3 regions of the Paenibacillus sp. FSL H3-0333 genome follow, and region 1 is predicted to be linked to each of the others. Evidence: predicted binding sites of a transcription regulator. Region 1 holds the regulator's gene; each other region holds the start of a gene.
The links. The regulator Rex, encoded in region 1, represses fermentation and respiration genes when NADH is low (regulators of the CRP and FNR family bind a similar motif). The targets are predictions, from matches to a motif close to TTGTGAAATATTTCACAA.

Region 1 (5,769 bases):
CGGAAGGTGAGCTGAGCTTCTACCGCCAGCTTGCGCTGGCTGTGGGGGACTGGGCAGAGCTGGATTCGCCACGGGAGGAAGGAAGCGTCAATCCGCTGGAGAATATTACCTTTGAAGAATATATGGATGAGGTAACCAAGCGGCTGAAGGCTGCTCTTCCCCAGTATGAGAGCCGCGAAGCCCAGGAGCTGATGATCCATGAGGTCATTACAGCACTTGAGCAGGACAAGCATCTGCTGATTGAAGCGGGAACAGGCACCGGCAAATCGCTGGGTTATCTGCTTCCGGCCATCTACCATAGTGTGAAAAGTAATCAGAAGGTGATGGTCAGCACTCATACCATTAACCTTCAGGATCAGCTGCGGGAGCGGGATATCCCGCTCTTAACCAGCGTTGTGCCGTTCCCGTTCAAGGCCTCCATCTTTAAGGGAAGAGGGCACTATTTGTGTCTGCGCAAGTTCGAACATAGAATGAACAAAAAGGACTTTACGAGTCCAAGGGAAGAAGCGCTCACCGCTGCGCAAATGCTCGTCTGGCTGACCCAGACGACGACCGGCGATGATGAGGAGCTTAACTTAAGCGGACGGGGCGGCGATTTCTGGGAGACTGTTTCCAGTGATACCGACTCCTGCCTGGGACGCGCCTGTCCCTGGTTCCGCAAATGCTATTACCACCGGGCCAAGCATGAAGCCGGGATCTCCGATGTGGTGGTCACCAATCACTCCAAGCTGTTCGCAGATGTCAAAGCCGGGCATCAGCTTCTTCCGGCGTACGACCATCTTGTTATTGATGAAGCCCATCATCTGGAGGATATTGCCGGCAAGCATCTTGGCATGCAGATGAAATATTTCACATTCGCCCATACCCTCACCCGTCTCTATAAAGATAGCCGTAGCGGGCAGCTGCCTGCCCTCCGCCAGAGTCTGCAGTCTTCAGGCAGTGAGCAGGCCTCCGAATGGAGCGGCGTGATCGACCGGATCTATCCAGATCTGCTGACGGTGAAGGAGTCCTGGGATGCGCTTAGTGACAGGCTCTTCAGCCTGCTGCCCGAGCGCAGCGATGCCGGAGCCGGTGAAGCAGGCCAGCTGGTGGCACGCCTGCAGCCGGGCAAGAAGCCGAAGGATTGGGAGGAGCTGGCTGCCCTTGAGAATACACTGAACCTCAGTCTGAGCGATATCATCCGCAAGGGCGACAAAATGCTCAATGAGATGCGTGACACGGACAGCCAGTCCTCCTCAGACAGTCTTGTGACTGATATCGGCGGGTTATTCAAGGATCTGGCATCCATTAGAGAGCAGATCCGCTTCTTCATGAGTCTGAACGATGAGAATATCGTGTATTGGCTGGAGGGAAGCGGCAATTATAAGGGCAAGTCGCTGCAAATGTATGCTGTTCCCGTAGATGTCAGCACCCAGCTCAGGGAGCTGTTCTTCGATAAGAAGAAGAGCATTATCCTGACCTCGGCCACCTTATCCGTGGATAAATCCTTCCAGTTCATGATCGATAACCTGGGTCTTGGCGAGGCTGCCGAGCAGAGGCGTCTGATGACTGCACTGCTTCCATCGCCATTCAAGTATCGTGAGCAGGCTCTCCTGGTCATTCCCCGGGACTTCCCTAGCGTCAAGGGAAGTATAGGTGATGCCCGCTTTGTGGACACCCTCGTGCACTCCCTTGCCGAGACAGCTGTAACAACACGGGGGCGGATGCTGGTGCTGTTCACCTCCTACAAGATGCTGCGCCAGGTGTATGAACCGCTGAAGGAGGCGCTTGCCTCACAGGATATCGCGGTGCTGGGACAAGGCGTGGAAGGCGGCAGCCGGAGCAAGCTGATCCGCCGCTTCCAGGATAGCCCGGCTTCGGTCTTGCTGGGTACCAGCAGCTTCTGGGAAGGGGTGGATATCCCGGGAGAAGCATTGACCTGCCTGGCGATTGTCAGACTGCCGTTCCAGCCGCCGAATCACCCGCTGGCAGAAGCGAAGTCGGAGCTGCTTCAGGCACAGAAGAAGAATCCGTTCATGAAGCTGTCCGTGCCGCAGGCCGTCATCCGCTTCAAGCAGGGCTTCGGGCGGCTGGTCCGCACGGCGCAGGACCGGGGCATCGTAATTGTGTACGATACCAGAGTCATTGAATCGCATTACGGAAAGTACTTCCTGTACTCGCTCCCCGGTCCCAAGATGGAGCATATGCTCACCGAGCAGATGGTCCCGAGAATTGCCGAATGGCTGGATGACGGCGGGGTTTCCTAATTCATCTGCTATTGCTATTATTAATAAGTCATGATTAACCTGAAGATCCGTTCCCGCCTGCCCTGCCACTCCGGCAGGCGGCGGGGCACGGTTGCTATAATTGTACGGGTCTAACACAACTTTTAAGGAGGAGAATACATGAAATCGGATAAAATATCGGAGGCCGTCGTGCGCAGGCTACCAGTGTACCTGCGTTTCCTGAACGATCTCCAAAAACGTGAAATCTCCACAGTCTCTTCCCAGGAGCTGGGCCAGAAGCTTGATCTGAATCCCGCCCAGATCCGTAAGGATTTGGCTTATTTCGGTGATTTTGGCAGAAAAGGCATCGGCTATGATGTATCTTATCTGATTGAGAAGATCCGCCATATCCTGAAGCTTGACCAGCAAATTAATGTTGCACTGGTTGGAGCCGGTAATCTCGGTCATGCCTTGTCAAACTACAACGCTTACTTAAAGGATACGATGAAGATTACTGCCATCTTCGATGCCTACCCGCCGAAGGTGGGCCAGCAAATCAACTCGCTGGTTGTGCAGCCGATGGAGGAGCTAAGCAGTACAATCCGTTCGCAGGGCATCCGGATCGGGATTATTACCGTGCCCGACAGCGAAGCCCAGAACGTAGCTGATATTCTTGTCGATTCCGGTATCGAGGCGATTCTGAACTTCGCACCGGTTATTCTCAAGACGCCTGCCAATATCCGGATTCATGCCGCAGATTTCACCACAGATCTGCAGAGCTTGGCCTATTATTTGCATGATGGAAAGGATGAGGCTGAAGATGAGCAGTAAGATCACGATAATCAAGAATGGGCACTTCCTGGTTCCGGGCAGTGACAAGCCGGTTCTGAGCGGGTACATGACCCTGGAGAATGATTTGATTACTTACATAGGTGAAGCTGAGCCAGTAGTGGAGGATGGCGCACAGGTCGTAGACGGCAGCCGTCTGCTGTTCATGCCTGGTCTGGTCAATACCCATGGTCATACTGCAATGTCACTGCTGCGCGGATACGGCGACGATATGGTGCTTCAGTCTTGGCTGCAGGAGAAGATGTGGCCGATGGAAGAGAAATTCACTGGTGATGATGTATATTGGGGAACCTCGTTGTCCGTGCTGGAGATGCTGAAGGGCGGCACAACCACCTTCCTCGATATGTATGATCATATGGACCGGGTAGCGGAAGTGACCGAGCAGTCCGGTATTCGTGCGGTGTTGATGCGCGGCGTAATTGGGCTGTGCCCGGAAGAGGTACAGCAAGCGAAGCTCGCTGAGGCGATTGCTTTTGCCCGTAACTGGCACGGCAAGGCTGACGGCAGAATTACGACCATGCTCTCACCGCACGCCCCGTACACCTGTCCTCCAGAGTTTTTCATGAAGTTTGTGCAGGCTGCCCATGATCTGGACCTGCCAATGCACACCCATATGTCCGAGACGCGCCATGAAGTGGAACAGAACGTGGCCGACTACGGCCTGCGTCCGGTCGCACATCTGGAGAAGCTCGGAATGTTCACCCGTCCTTCGCTCATTGCCCACGGGGTTCATCTGAACGATGAAGAGATCGGGATTCTGGCCCGCCATAACGTTGGCGTGTCGCATAACCCCGGCAGTAACCTGAAGCTGGCCAGCGGGGTTGCTCGTGTTCCTGAACTGCTGAGAGCCGGGATTAAGGTCTCCCTGGGTACAGACGGCGCGGCAAGCAACAACAATCTGGATATGTTCGAAGAGATGAGGCTGGCGGCTCTGATCCACAAGGGCGTAAGCGGTGATCCTACAGCGGTACCGGCTCCTGAGGCGCTTCTGATGGCTACGGAGTACGGGGCGCAGTCTATTTTCCTAAGCGGGGTAGGCCGGCTTGCAGCAGGAATGAAGGCCGACTTCATCGCACTTGATATTGACCAGCCTCATCTGCTGCCGCATACCGATCTGCTCTCCCATGCCGTATATTCGGCAAGTGCCAAGGATGTAGAGCATGTATGGGTGAACGGCCAGCAGGTTGTGAAGCATGGACAATGCCTGACACTTGATGAAGAAGCCATCCGCCGCAAAGCACAGGAGACGTTCGAGAGCCTGCTTAAACGGTAATTCAGGGGAACGGGAAAGGAAGCAGCGTGGTGAAGAAGAAGAGGGGAAAATGGATCTGGCTGGGGATTACCGTGGTGCTGCTCCTTCTGTTCGGACTAAGCCAGTTCTATGCCTACATTATGAAGGACCAGTGGAACGAGCGGAGTGAGGCCAAGGAGCTGGCCCGGGCGCGTGCCGGACTAACAGAGGTAACCAAGGCCCAGAAATCTGTATGGAATGAGAATGAGATCTACTGGGTGCTGACCGGTAAAAATGAAGCAGGGACCGATTTGATGGTGTGGGTCCGTTTCACCTTGGAGGGCAAGCCTGCCGGAGGCGACAACGACCTGTATGCTGAGGAACTGAGCAATGGCACCTCAGAAGAGAAAATGCGCGGAATCATAGCCGCTCAGCTGCCGGACATTACGATCGAACGGCTGCTGCCCGGTGTATACAACGGGGAATATGCCTGGCAGCTATTTTACAAAAAAGACGGGCGATTCTATTATAATTTTTACCGCTTCAAGGATGGCAGTGCCATTGGTGAGGGGTACAGTCTGCCGAACCGTTAAGCGGACGGCCAGGCTTGGATTATAGGAGAAGTGGGAGATACAGTGATACTGTGCTCCCGCTTTTTTTGGTGTATCCATAAGAGTAAAGAACAGGTTAGAGCCGTTCATGGGCTTGAGAGTATATACGGGTTGCAATACCATTCATGTATATTAGATCAGCCACAGGAGACGGAATTTTAGACAGGGGGAATTGATAATATGGAAATTTTGTCCTATTTGTATCAGGCGGTGGATCTGTTCAAGGAGGAGCTGGGGGAGAATCTGTCGGGAATTTACGTGCATGGCTCACTGGCGATGGGCTGTTTTCACCCCGATACCAGCGATATCGATCTGCTGATCGTCGTACATGACAAGCTGCCCGCAGAGGTCAGTCATAGACTTGCCAGTCGTATTGTAGCTTATCATGACAGTCTGCCGAATAAGCGCGGAATTGAACTATCTATCGTCCTTAAGACATACCTGCGCAATTTTGTGTATCCTACGCCTTTTGAATTTCACTTTTCGGAAGCACATTTAGAGCGGTACAGAACTGATGAGAATTATCTGTGCGGCGGCTTTGAGGATGCTGATCTGGCGGCGCATTTTGCAGTAGTCTACCATCGCGGGTTTATCTTGTTCGGGGAGCTGATCCGCGAGGCCTTTGCGCCGGTAGACAACAGGTACTATCTGGATTCCATTATCAGGGATATCGATGATGCGCCGCAGAATATTAAGAAATCACCGGTGTATTACACACTGAATCTATGCAGGGTACTCTATTATATGCAGGAAGGTCATGTTTCTTCCAAGAAGGAAGGCGGGGAGTGGGGGCTGCAGCAGTTGCCTGAAGTCTATCACGGCTTGCTTAGACAGTGTCTGAAGGAATATAGCGGTGCGGCAGTCGCCGAAGGCT
Region 2 (5,769 bases), 3.0 Mb from region 1:
CGTACACCTATGACGGAAGCTTCGAGGGTCTGCTGTGCTGTGTATTTGAGAGCTATGCCTGGAAGGAGAAACCGCTGGCGATTCATGCTGAAGGCGGGGAAATAGGCCTGCTGCTGGAAGCGAAATGGATTGAGACCGACAAAGACAAGGCCGCACGAGTACTGAAGTCCCTGCCGCTTCGGATCAGCCGCGAAGCCGAGGAGCTGGTGCGTCTGGGCTTCTGGAGCTGCGCCCCCGATAAGGAGATGCTGCTGCTGAACTTCCTGTATCTCGGCTTCCAGCATGGCCGCAAGGTGATGAATATGCTGGCGGATGACACCGTTAACACGCTGATGAAGGCTGTCCAGCAGCTGCGGCATGAAGCGCATCTGTATACGGGCTTCGTTCGCTTCTCCGTATACGGCCCGGTCATGGCCGCAGTGATTGAGCCTCAGGGTTATGTGCTGCCTGTGATCCGGGAGCATTTCTGCGACCGGTTCCAGGAGGAGAGCTTCATGATCTACGACCAGACCCATGGGGCTGCGCTGATTCATGAGCCCGGGCGTGTGGCCATCGTGCCTCTAAACGGTTGGACCCCGCCCGAACCCGATGAGACGGAGGAAGCGTACCGCCGCTTATGGACTGGCTTCTATCATGCCATCGGCATCAAGGAGCGCCGCAATGACCGGCTGCGTTCCTCGAAGATGCCGAAGCACTACTGGAAGCACATGTTGGAGATGAATGGGAGTAATGGTGCCCCTGTACGCACCGCGGCGCAGCGGAAGAAGGTATTGCAGCCGGAGGTCCCGGAGACCATAATCCAGCTCCAATCATTGGACAAAAAGCGCTCCGCAGCCATCAACATGACTACCGGAGCGCTCCTTAATTGAAGCCTACTATATTATTAATGAAATAACACGATCATCTAGAGCTTAGTTCAAAGCCTTCCATACCCAGCTCTCAACCTCTGGAAGGTCGATGCCTTCTTCACGGATGTACGCGTGATGCTTCTGCACCATGGCGTCCATCTCGTCAGCGATGGCCTGGTATTTGCTTGCTTCCGGCAGGCTCAGCACAGCTTCCTTCGTAAGATCGAAGCGGTCCATCTGGTTGAGGACACGCATATCGAACGGTGTAGTGATATCGCCATTCTCACGGTAGCCGTGCACATGCAGATTATGGTTGTGGCGGTCGAAGAACAGGTCTTTGATCAGGCCTTCATAGCCGTGGAAGGCGAAGATGACCGGTTTATCTTTTGTGAAAAATTGATCAAACTCATCGTCAGACAAGCCGCGCGGATCAAGCTTCTGACTTCTGAGCTTCAGCAGGTCGACCACGTTGATGTAGCGGATCTTCAGCTCAGGCAGCTTCTCATGCAGGATCGAGATGGCAGCCAAGGCTTCCATAGTTGGTTCGGTACCCGAAGAAGCGATAACGAGATCCGGCTCTCCGCCTTTGTCGGTGCTGGCCCAGTCAATGATCTTAAGGCCTTTGTCCACCAGCTCCTGAGCTTCGTCAGCCGAGAACCATTGCGGACGCGGATGCTTGGAGGATACGATCAGGTTGATCTTCTGGCGGTCATTCAGGATCTTGTCGAACACAGCCAGCAAGCTGTTCGCATCGGACGGCAGATACTCACGGATGAATTCAGGCTTCTTGTCAGCCAGATGGCCGAGCAGACCCGGATCCTGGTGGGTATAACCGTTATGGTCCTGCTGGAACACTGTCGATGTGGCGATCACGTTCAGGGAAGGAATGTCTTCTCTCCAGGTCTGATCTGTAGCCTTGCGCAGCCACTTGAAGTGCTGGGTGATCATCGAATCGACCACGCGCAGGAACGCTTCATAGCTGGCGAAGAATCCGTGGCGGCCGGTCAGTACATAACCTTCCAGAATTCCTTCTGCCTGATGCTCCGACAGCTGGGAGTCAATGACACGGCCGTATGGAGCGAGGAATTCATCCTGCGGTTCCTGAATGGCATCCATCCATTGACGCTTGGTCACTTCGAATACCGGTCCCAAACGGTTAGACATGGTCTCATCCGGTCCGAAGATTCTGAAGTTGCGGTTCTCTTCGTTGAGCGTAACAACCTCTTTCAGGTATTTGCCCAGCACCGCCATATCCTGTGCAATCACTTGGCCTGGAGCGGAATTATCGAGAGTATAGTTGCGGAAATTCGGCTTGTGCAGGTCTTTGATCAGTTTGCCGGCATTGGTTACCGGGTTCATGCCCATACGTCTGTCGCCGGTTGGCAGAATTTCAGCCAGATCTGCGTTCAAACGGCCATTCTCATCGAACAGTTCCTCAGGTCTGTAGCTGTTCAGCCATTCAAGCAATGCCGGAGCATGCTTCATGTTCTTCTGATCGACCGGAATCGGCACCTGGTGGGCACGGAAGGAGCCTTCGTTCGGCACGCCATCCCACGATTTCGGACCAGTCCAGCCTTTAGGGGAGCGGAAGACCAGCATCGGCCATACCGGACGGGCAGTATCGTTATTTTCACGGGCATTCTTCTGAATGGCGGCAATTCTCTCTACGATTGTATCCAGCACCTTCGCCATTTCCGGGTGCATCAGATCCGGGTTCTCGCCTTCTACGAAGAAGGCTTCCCAGCCGTTGCCGGCAAAATAGGCGGTCAATTCTTCTCTGCTCATCCGTGACAGAATCGTCGGGTTGCTGATCTTGAAGCCGTTCAAATGCAGAATCGGTAATACAGCACCGTCTGTAATCGGGTTGATGAACCGGTTGGACAGCCAGGAAGCGGCCAGAGGACCGGTCTCTGCTTCGCCGTCACCTACAACGACTGCTGAGATCAGGTCAGGGTTATCCAGAATCGAACCCACGCTGTGCGATAGGGAGTAACCCAGCTCGCCGCCTTCATGAATCGATCCGGGTGTTTCAGGAGCTGCATGGGAGGCAACACCGCCAGGGAAGGAGAACTGCTTGAACAGCTTTTTCAGACCAGAGATGTCCTGAGTGATCTGCGGGTAGATTTCGGTGTAGGTTCCGTCAAGATAAGAGTTCGATACCATCACCTGACCGCCATGGCCCGGGCCTTCAATATAGAACATGTTGAGATCATATTTAGTGATAACGCGGTTCAGATGCGCATAGATAAAGTTCTGCCCAGGGATCGTGCCCCAGTGTCCGATCGGCTTCACTTTGACGTCTGCATCCTTCAGCGGTTCTCTTAACAACGGATTATCCTTCAAATAAAGCTGGCCTACGGAGATGTAGTTCGTTGCACGCCAGTAAGCGTCAAGCTTTGCCAGATACGTTTTCGAGGAATAATCCACCTGTTCGATTGTTAATCCCATGTCTTCCACTCCCTAAATTTTTCTTTGTAAATTGAATGTATCACTTCTACATTTACATCATACATCGGCATTTCAGAAATTCAATCTTTTTAGAAATTAATACGGTCCAATATTGTGAAATTTTGAACATAGTATGAATTCCTCTGCAAATCACGCACAAAAAGATGTTTATTTTTATAATTATGGATTAATTTGTTATACTAAAAAACGCTAAAAAGACCGGGATTCCTCCCGGCCTGCTATACCTCAGTTATGCTATTTACACCGTCCATCCGTTAATGCACAGATACAAACGTGTTAAACTTCAGATACTCATAATGGAAGCGCATATGCGAGAACTCAAACGGCGTGCCGTTATCCAGGAAGAAGATCCCCTCCATAATCCCTACGGGTTCATTCTCCTTAAGATGGAGCAGCTCCTGATCATTCAGCAGTGAAGGCCCGGCAAAAATAGACAAAAAGGATTTGGTCACCGCCAGATTGCGCGATTCCTCCAGATAATGAAAAATCGATCCCTCGATAATCGTCTGGTCGAGATTTTGCACAATTTTAATCGGAATATATCCCGTCTCAATCATGAACGGCGCACCTTCAAACAGGCGCAGACGCACGATCTTATACACGAAATCATGGGGCATCAGGAACAAATCCCGCTGAATCTCCTCCGTGGGCCGGATGACCTCGAAGCTTAGCACCTTGATCTCCGGCTTCTTGCCGTGCATCTGGAAGTTATCCGACACCCCCAGATTAGAGCCTTCGTAATTGAAGATCGAATCGTTCTTTATGTATAACGGATTGATGAAGGTGCCGGAGCCGCGTTTCTTGAAAATAATGCCCGAGCTCTCCATCTTCATCAGCGCACGCTTAATGGTACTGCGGCTAACCTGATACGCCTCGCTGAGACTGCGCTCATCCGGCAGCTTCATATCGGCGTACTGCCCGGCAAAGATCTTTGTTTTGAGGTCAGCAATAATCTGCTTGTAGACAAATTGGGTCATGGGGTTCTCCTTCGCCGGAACTTTGCAGAACGAAATATTCAAGATTAAATATATCATAATTTAGATAGGGCAAAAAGGATGAATCCACGGATTCACCCTTTCTGACGCTTGTTGTCCCAATCCCTATACCATTTGACAATCTCCCGGCTCGGTTTCTCCGCAACCTCTGCTTCCATGACCGTTTCCAGCAATACATACTGTCTTTGCACCAGAAAATGAAAGCCCATTCTATCCGATATTTGCATGTACAATAATTGCGCTTGCTCCTCTAACGGATAGCGGGTGCAGACCTGTTCAATATGCTTGAAGGCCTGTTCATATTCTGCATTCCCCATATACCAGCGGACCAGATTCAGCTTCAGCCGAATCCACTGCAGCTGGAATCTCTGCCGTTCAAGCTCCGCCCACACATAATCGTACCCCTCCAGATATTCGCTCTTGAACAGCTTCAGGATTCGTTCGTATTCGGGCAGGGTGTCATTCGAGAGCTCTAACCCCGCTTGGATAAAGCGGTCAAACTCATCAACGTCCAGGCAGATGCCATTCAGCTTGAGCAGATAGCCGTCCGCCGTATTTTGCAGGAGAATCCGTTCTCTGCTGAAGGGCTCCAGCATCTTGCGGATATGATACACAGCCGTATATAACTGCGGATAGGCCCTGTTCGGATCAAAATCAGCCCACAGCAATTCAATCAGGGTAGCTTTACTGACCACTTTGCCGCGATGATGCAGTAGGTAAAAGAAGATTTCCTGCGCCTTCGCCGTTCTCCATTGCAGTGACGGAAGCTCCTGACTCCCTTCGTAGATCCGGAAGGCATCGAGCATCAGCATTCTCCAGCTTGTCTGCGCTGACGCTGCCCGGGCTGCCAGGCCAGGCTTCTGCTGAGCGTTCAATCTCCGAACTGTAAGCTTCAGACGGTCCGTATGAATCGGCTTAAGCAAATAATCCAGAGCATTCAGCTCAAAAGCCTTGATCGCATACTTATCATATGCCGTTACGAATACAACCTGCAGATCGGGTCTCCGTTCCAGCAGCCTTTCCGCCAGCTCAATCCCGCTCAGCTCCGGTAAATGAATATCGAGAAACACAATATCGGTCTCGGTCTCCTCTACCTTTTGCTGCCCTTGCAGCGGATCGGTATATTTGCCGATAATCTCAAAACACCCAAGCGCATGCAATTGGCGTTCCAAAGCCTTTAGTGCCAATTCTTCATCGTCAATCAGGATTGCTCTCATTCGGATCTCCTTCGCAACTGGAAATCGGTACGGTTTTATAACCATTATACTTTAAATTTAATGATTTAGGGGCTGGAGGAGAAATGATCTCTCCTCCAACCCCTATCCATTTATTCTGTAACCCGTTGTTCCTTCTGTTCACTGTCGATCCGGTACTGATGGTCGATGACAGCCTCCTGGATGTCCAGGTAGGCCCAATGATTCTTGGAGACATCCGGGAATTTCACCGCATCTGCTCCA
Region 3 (5,769 bases), 280 kb from region 1:
CTGGAGCATGGGGTGTCCGTGTATGTGGACAAGCCGCTCTCCTATGATCTGGAGGAATCCCGCCGGATGGCAGAGCTTGCTGAGAACAAGGGGCTGCTGCTGGGAGTGGGTTTCAACCGCCGCTATGCCCCGATGTATGCCGCCGCCAAATCCTGGCTGCATAAGGCCGGAGGCATCAGCCAATCCACCGCTGTCAAACACCGGACGAAGCTGCAGCAGGGCAGCAGCCATGAGACGATCCATGATGACCTGATTCATATGCTGGATCTGCTGCTCTGGCTGTCCGGCGGGGATTATGAGCTGCTGCACACCAGCCTGAGGGCTGATGCGGAGGGGCGGCTTCTGCACGCCTCGGGAATGCTGGGCTGGGAGAATGGGACCACCGGCCATTACAGCATGGTCCGGGATGCAGGGGCCGATCTGGAGAAGCTGGAGCTGCACGGACATGGCAGGTCGGTGGAGGTGACAGACATGGAACGGGTTATATTATATGAGCAGGGCTCGTTGCCGCGCACGCAGAACTTCGGCAGCTGGGATACCATGCTGGAGCGCAGAGGCTTCAGCGGAGCGGTCAGCCATTATCTCAGTAATATAGCGACACCGGAGCAATGCGGTATTTCCGCTTCGGCCGTATTGCCGAGCCATGAATTAGCAGCAAGATTAAGCCGCTGAGCGGTCAGCATCGCAGCAGAGAGGAGAACAACATGGAGGATTATGACAACAAGTCGATGGAAGAGAGGATTATCGAGAGCTACAAGCGGGACGAGGAAATGATGATTCTCGTATTTGCCCAGTGGTGTGTGAATAATAAGCTGGACCCGCATGCCCTGTATCTGCAGGCTTATCCGCAGCAGGAGGGCAATCAGGCGCTGGCCAATGCGCTGGCCCTGACGGTATCCGCGGAGGAGGCCGGGTTCATCTCCGATGATACGGTACTGGGTGTACTCTCCCTCTACAGCAACGATGATCTTGCCTATGTGGTTACAGAGGCCATCCAGCTAAGACGCAAGGCAGAAGACACCAAGGATTGAGAGCGTAAATATAATAATAGTGGTTAATGAACTTTTTTTTGGCAAACGATGTTCATTCCAGAATAAATGTGGTAAAATTATATATACTAACTAATTGTAAGCTTCATAAGTGAGAGGTGATAACCATGGAAGAACATCAACTGACGATGTGCCCGAGATTTGAGACGGCTTTTTCGTTTCTGGGCAAGCGTTGGAACGGACTCATTATTCAGACCTTGATGAGCGGCCCCAAGCGGTTCAAGGATATTTCCGGACTGATTCCGTCAATGAGCGATAAGATGCTGTCCGAGCGCATGAAGGATCTGGAATGCGAGGGCATTCTGGTACGTCATGTGTACCCGGAGACACCGGTGCGCATTGAGTATGAATTAACAGTGAAGGGCCGTGCGCTTGAGCCGGTCATGCAGCAAATCCAGTCCTGGGCCGAGAGCTGGGTGGAGTAGCAGTACCGTAATATATTTTTGATGACAGCCTCTTGCCGGGTATCCGGGTAAGGGGCTTTTCATATGCTGTTCTGCTTGAAATATAAGAATTTATAGGTTTCACACGATAACTTATCCTTCTATTTCTCGCTGAAACGGTACCGTCCTTTATAAGGACGGCAATGCCGTTTCCGCTTGTTTATGCAAATTTTGCCCAAATAAACCTTGCACTTAGGCCCTACCTGTGTAATATAATAGAACATACTAAATATTACGGATGTGTGGAAGCGTTAACAAAAGTAGGAAAAGCCCAGGGTTATGCGGCAGACGGATGCTTACGAGATGTGTTTTGGACGATGCTGATGGAAGGAAGCGGAGGGCTCACACAACTTTTAGGAGGCGAGGACCATGACCATCACCTTGTTTTCCCGGGAAATAACCTATGGAAAAAAGGATGTCGCCGAACTGGAGACTGCTTCGATTAAAGTACAGCTGATCTATGACAAGGTGCTGTTCATGCTTCATAACCATCTCCCGGATTCTCTGTGGGATGCGTGGATCGGTGTGCCGTATGAGATCATTTCTTCTCTATATAAAGGGGATAATGACAGCGGGAGCGTGTTTCAGAAATGGATTCAAGGCCCGTCCGGCTGGAAATGTATCGGTTGTGAGCGGCATTGCCTGGAGCCGGTAACGGCTAAGGGAGGGAGTGGCTCAAATGCTCAGCGCCGTTTTACTTTTCATAATGGAATTAGCCAGAGCATGGTACTTCAAGCTGTAATCTGGTCTATGTATGAGAACACGCGGCTGCTCCAGCCTTACTTGGGGGAGGAGGCTTTTCTGAGTGAGGAGGATATGGAGCTGATCTCTGTATATTTCGTGCCCACCTACCTTACCCCGGCACCGCTGAGCGAATTGAACAAACCGGCCAAAGAATACAAGGATAAGAACATCAGAGTGTATCAGGAATGGATCTCTGCCCCCGATCTGGTGTTGCAGTGGAACGGTGGCCTGACCGAAGGCAGATGGATGACGGGTGTATATGTGGATCATTCGCGGTTCGCCGGACTTGGCCCCTACCTAAAGGATGCGCAGGGCAAGCGGACTTATATGCAGGCGACGGTTCGATAGAAAAGGTGAAGCTCGAAAAAAGAGTGGAACTTGAAGCCAGGTCGTCGCTGCGGTGAACATTTGGACTTCCGGCCGCTATTGTGTTTGGATTTCCTGATACAAACCGCTCTTCGCGGTAGAAATCCAAACACAAAGGCGATCGCTCCGCTCCTCCAGTTCCAAATTTCCCCTCCGCTTCTTTTGCTTCAGCAGCACAAGCCACTCTACTCCGCCCGGTTATTCCTCCGTCGGATCAAGTACACGGTGCTTAAGATGACCAGTCCTGCTGTAACGGAAATGACCAGAATCACCTTCCCGTTCGCACCGCTGTTTGCTGCTGATTGAGCGGTTGGATTCACGAAGGTAACAACAAGGATGCAGGCTGCCACCACGGTCGCCAGCAGTGCACCCAGAACGTTTTTCCCTTTTGCTCCGCCCTGTGCTCCGCCCGGTCCCACATATGCACCGCTCCAGATCAGCCGTACGACATAGGAACCCACACCCAGCATGAAAATTGCGTAATTACTAAGCGGATATTCCAGCCACTTCATTCCGTAGTTTTGCAGCGCCATGTCTGCCAGCAATAAGAATGCCATCAAAAGAAATGCCTGATTCCCCGCCTTGTGCCGCTGCTGCAATTGTCTCTCATCCATGTTCGTTCTGCTCATCCTTCGTTCCCTCCCAAAATAATTGATCCAGCGTCTTCCCAAGGGTTACACAAATGTCAATGCACAACCTCAGGGTGGGGTTGTAATCACCATTCTCAATCGCGATAATTGTCTGTCTTGTGACCCCCACAGCATCTGCCAGCTGTTTTTGCGACATGTCTTTTGCTGCTCTGGAGGCTTTGAGCCTCAGATTCTTCCCCATTCCCTCACCTCACGCATATTGTAAAATATATAAAACAAAATGTCTAGTATATTTTACATAAGGTGGCTAGAAGTTCGCGTTCATTAAAATTTGTTATATTCAGTGCGTACAATCACAAGTTCCGCCTAAGGCCAGTGATAAGGTGTAGAAGTGAAAAGAAGCACAAACCTACTTCTAAACCTGAGGAGGGGCCAACATGGCGTCCAATCAATTAAACGATACAACAATTCATCCCGGGTTCACCCCGGAAGCAATGGTCAGAGATATTGTTCTGCAGTTCCCCAAAGCAGCTGATTATTTCAAGGCACAACGGATCGATTTCTGCTGCGGAGGTGCCAAGCCGCTGGCTGAAGCCGCTGCCGAGAAGGGTCTTGATCCGGCAGCAATGGTGCAGGAGCTGAACAAGCTGCAAGAGCAGCATCCGGTGCTCGAAGAGGATACCGCCTTGAACGAGGCTTCGTCTGAGGAGCTGGTGGATTATATTGTGAACAAGCATCACCGTTATCTGCGTGAAGAGCTTCCGCTAATCAGTCAAAATGTAACCAAGGTGTTCCGCGTTCACGGTGAGGATTCACCGCACCTCGGAGAGATGCACCGTCTGTTCAATATGCTGCGTGAAGAGCTGCTGCAGCATACAGCGAAGGAAGAAGAGAGCGAATTCCCTAAGATGCTGGCCTACACCCAGAACCCAACCGAAGAAGGACTTGCGGAGCTGCGCGGACTGCTGCATAATTTGGAAGCTGAGCATGACGGGGCCGGAGAGATTCTACGCGAGCTGCGCAGAGTTACTAATGACTACACACCGCCCGCACATGCCTGCACGACTTATCGCCTGACGTATGCCCGGCTTGAAGAGCTGGAAGGTATGACCTTCGAGCATGTGCATCTGGAGAACAATATTCTGTTCCTGCGTTATCAATAGGACCTGCTGCATTGGATAAGTCCCTTCGGGGACTTTTTACTTTTTCTTCCGGCAGAAATGATTTGAGAACCCTTCCTCTATGCGTTATCCTTAAAGAGTCCGGGAAAATACATATGAAGGCGGTGCCGTGGGATGTCCACGAAATGGATGCGCTTCATGCTGTGCCTTCTCTTGCTGGCCGCGGCAAGCGGTTGTGGCTTGGGATCAGAGAATGGCGGCAGCAGTAACGGAGGCCAGGGATTAACCTTTTCAGTCAAGGTGGGTGACAGTGAAATGGCCGGAAGCTCGGCCAGATTGCTTAACGAAGCTTACGTGGTTGGGAATTCAATAATAGAGCTGTTCAGAAAGAGCGGCGTTGTTACATTTTCAGCGGATGGAACTAGTATTCTTGAGGTGAATAAGGTCTCCCTGGGTGAGGACATGAACTGGGAGATTCAGGTGAACGGCAAGAAGGTTCAAGAGCTGAATACAACCCTGGAACCGGGTTCAGCCATTACGATGTCAGCAGGGCCTGCCGGAACCGGAAAGATGTTTCAGCCTGTCATCATCACTGTGAACGGGGGGAGCGAGCAGCCGGAGCTGACACATTCGCATGTGCTTTCTTTTATGCAGGATATGTCCGTCAAGGGACTGCTCAAGAACAGCGGTATGGTTCGGCTTGCCGAGGATAACCGGACGGTGCTTACTGTTATGGATTATACCCCGCTCAGCAGCGAGGAATGGAGACTGAAGGTCAACGATAAAGGCCTGCTCGGTAATGGAGTGGACATGAAGCTCAGTCCGCAGGACAAGCTGGAGATCTCTCTGGTACTGAAATAAGTGAATGAATGGATATCTGTGCGAAACTGCATGGGTATCCGTTTTTTTTGAATAAAATATCTCTGTGCTTCACGCCATAAGTTGTCCTATGAAAGAACGCGAGAAGTCATCTCCACTTGTGTGAAAAAATTCACATACCGTGTGACTGTGGTCACACTTGTCATGGAATTGGGGACAGTATAATTTCTCTATCAGGTAAAGTTATTGAAGAAATCAGAGTTTCTGAAGGAGGGTCTACCAGTGGCAGCGGAAAGAGAAAAGTTAGTGCTGATTGGGAATGGCATGGCGGGAGTAGGCACTATTGAGCAGATTCTGAAGCTGGGCGGCGCTTATGATATTACTGTCTTCGGCAGTGAGCCGCATCCCAACTATAACCGGATTATGTTGTCCTATGTACTTGAAGGCAGCAAAACGATTGAAGACATCATTCTTAATGATCTTGGGTGGTATGAGGATAATCATATTACACTGTATACTGGCACGACGGTTACCCGGATCGATGAACAGAACAAACTAATATTGACCGATAATGGACTGGCGGTTCCTTACGATAAAGCAATTATTGCCACAGGCTCGAATTCTTTCATTCTCCCCG

Region 2: the regulator Rex is predicted to act here: its motif matches at 3,409-3,426, upstream of MHH78_RS01305 (phosphoketolase family protein).
Region 3: the regulator Rex is predicted to act here: its motif matches at 3,582-3,599, upstream of ric (iron-sulfur cluster repair di-iron protein).

What each region holds. Positions count from the first base shown of each region.
Region 1 is NZ_JBBODG010000001.1:3,271,645-3,277,413, forward strand. Features, by position in the region: gene dinG (ATP-dependent DNA helicase DinG) at 1-2,246, shown strand, start outside; gene MHH78_RS14360 (redox-sensing transcriptional repressor Rex) at 2,385-3,035, shown strand; gene MHH78_RS14365 (amidohydrolase) at 3,025-4,326, shown strand; gene MHH78_RS14370 (cell wall elongation regulator TseB-like domain-containing protein) at 4,356-4,877, shown strand; gene MHH78_RS14375 (aminoglycoside adenylyltransferase domain-containing protein) at 5,076-5,769, shown strand, end outside.
Region 2 is NZ_JBBODG010000001.1:317,965-323,733, forward strand. Features, by position in the region: gene MHH78_RS01300 (TIGR03915 family putative DNA repair protein) at 1-869, shown strand, start outside; gene MHH78_RS01305 (phosphoketolase family protein) at 912-3,296, opposite strand; gene MHH78_RS01310 (GntR family transcriptional regulator) at 3,572-4,294, opposite strand; gene MHH78_RS01315 (response regulator) at 4,387-5,529, opposite strand; gene MHH78_RS01320 (S-layer homology domain-containing protein) at 5,640-5,769, opposite strand, start outside.
Region 3 is NZ_JBBODG010000001.1:2,995,406-3,001,174, forward strand. Features, by position in the region: gene MHH78_RS13005 (Gfo/Idh/MocA family protein) at 1-672, shown strand, start outside; gene MHH78_RS13010 (hypothetical protein) at 705-1,031, shown strand; gene MHH78_RS13015 (winged helix-turn-helix transcriptional regulator) at 1,157-1,474, shown strand; gene MHH78_RS13020 (hypothetical protein) at 1,862-2,584, shown strand; gene MHH78_RS13025 (DUF6773 family protein) at 2,788-3,231, opposite strand; gene MHH78_RS13030 (helix-turn-helix transcriptional regulator) at 3,209-3,433, opposite strand; gene ric (iron-sulfur cluster repair di-iron protein) at 3,660-4,355, shown strand; gene MHH78_RS13040 (hypothetical protein) at 4,488-5,174, shown strand; gene nirB (nitrite reductase large subunit NirB) at 5,415-5,769, shown strand, end outside.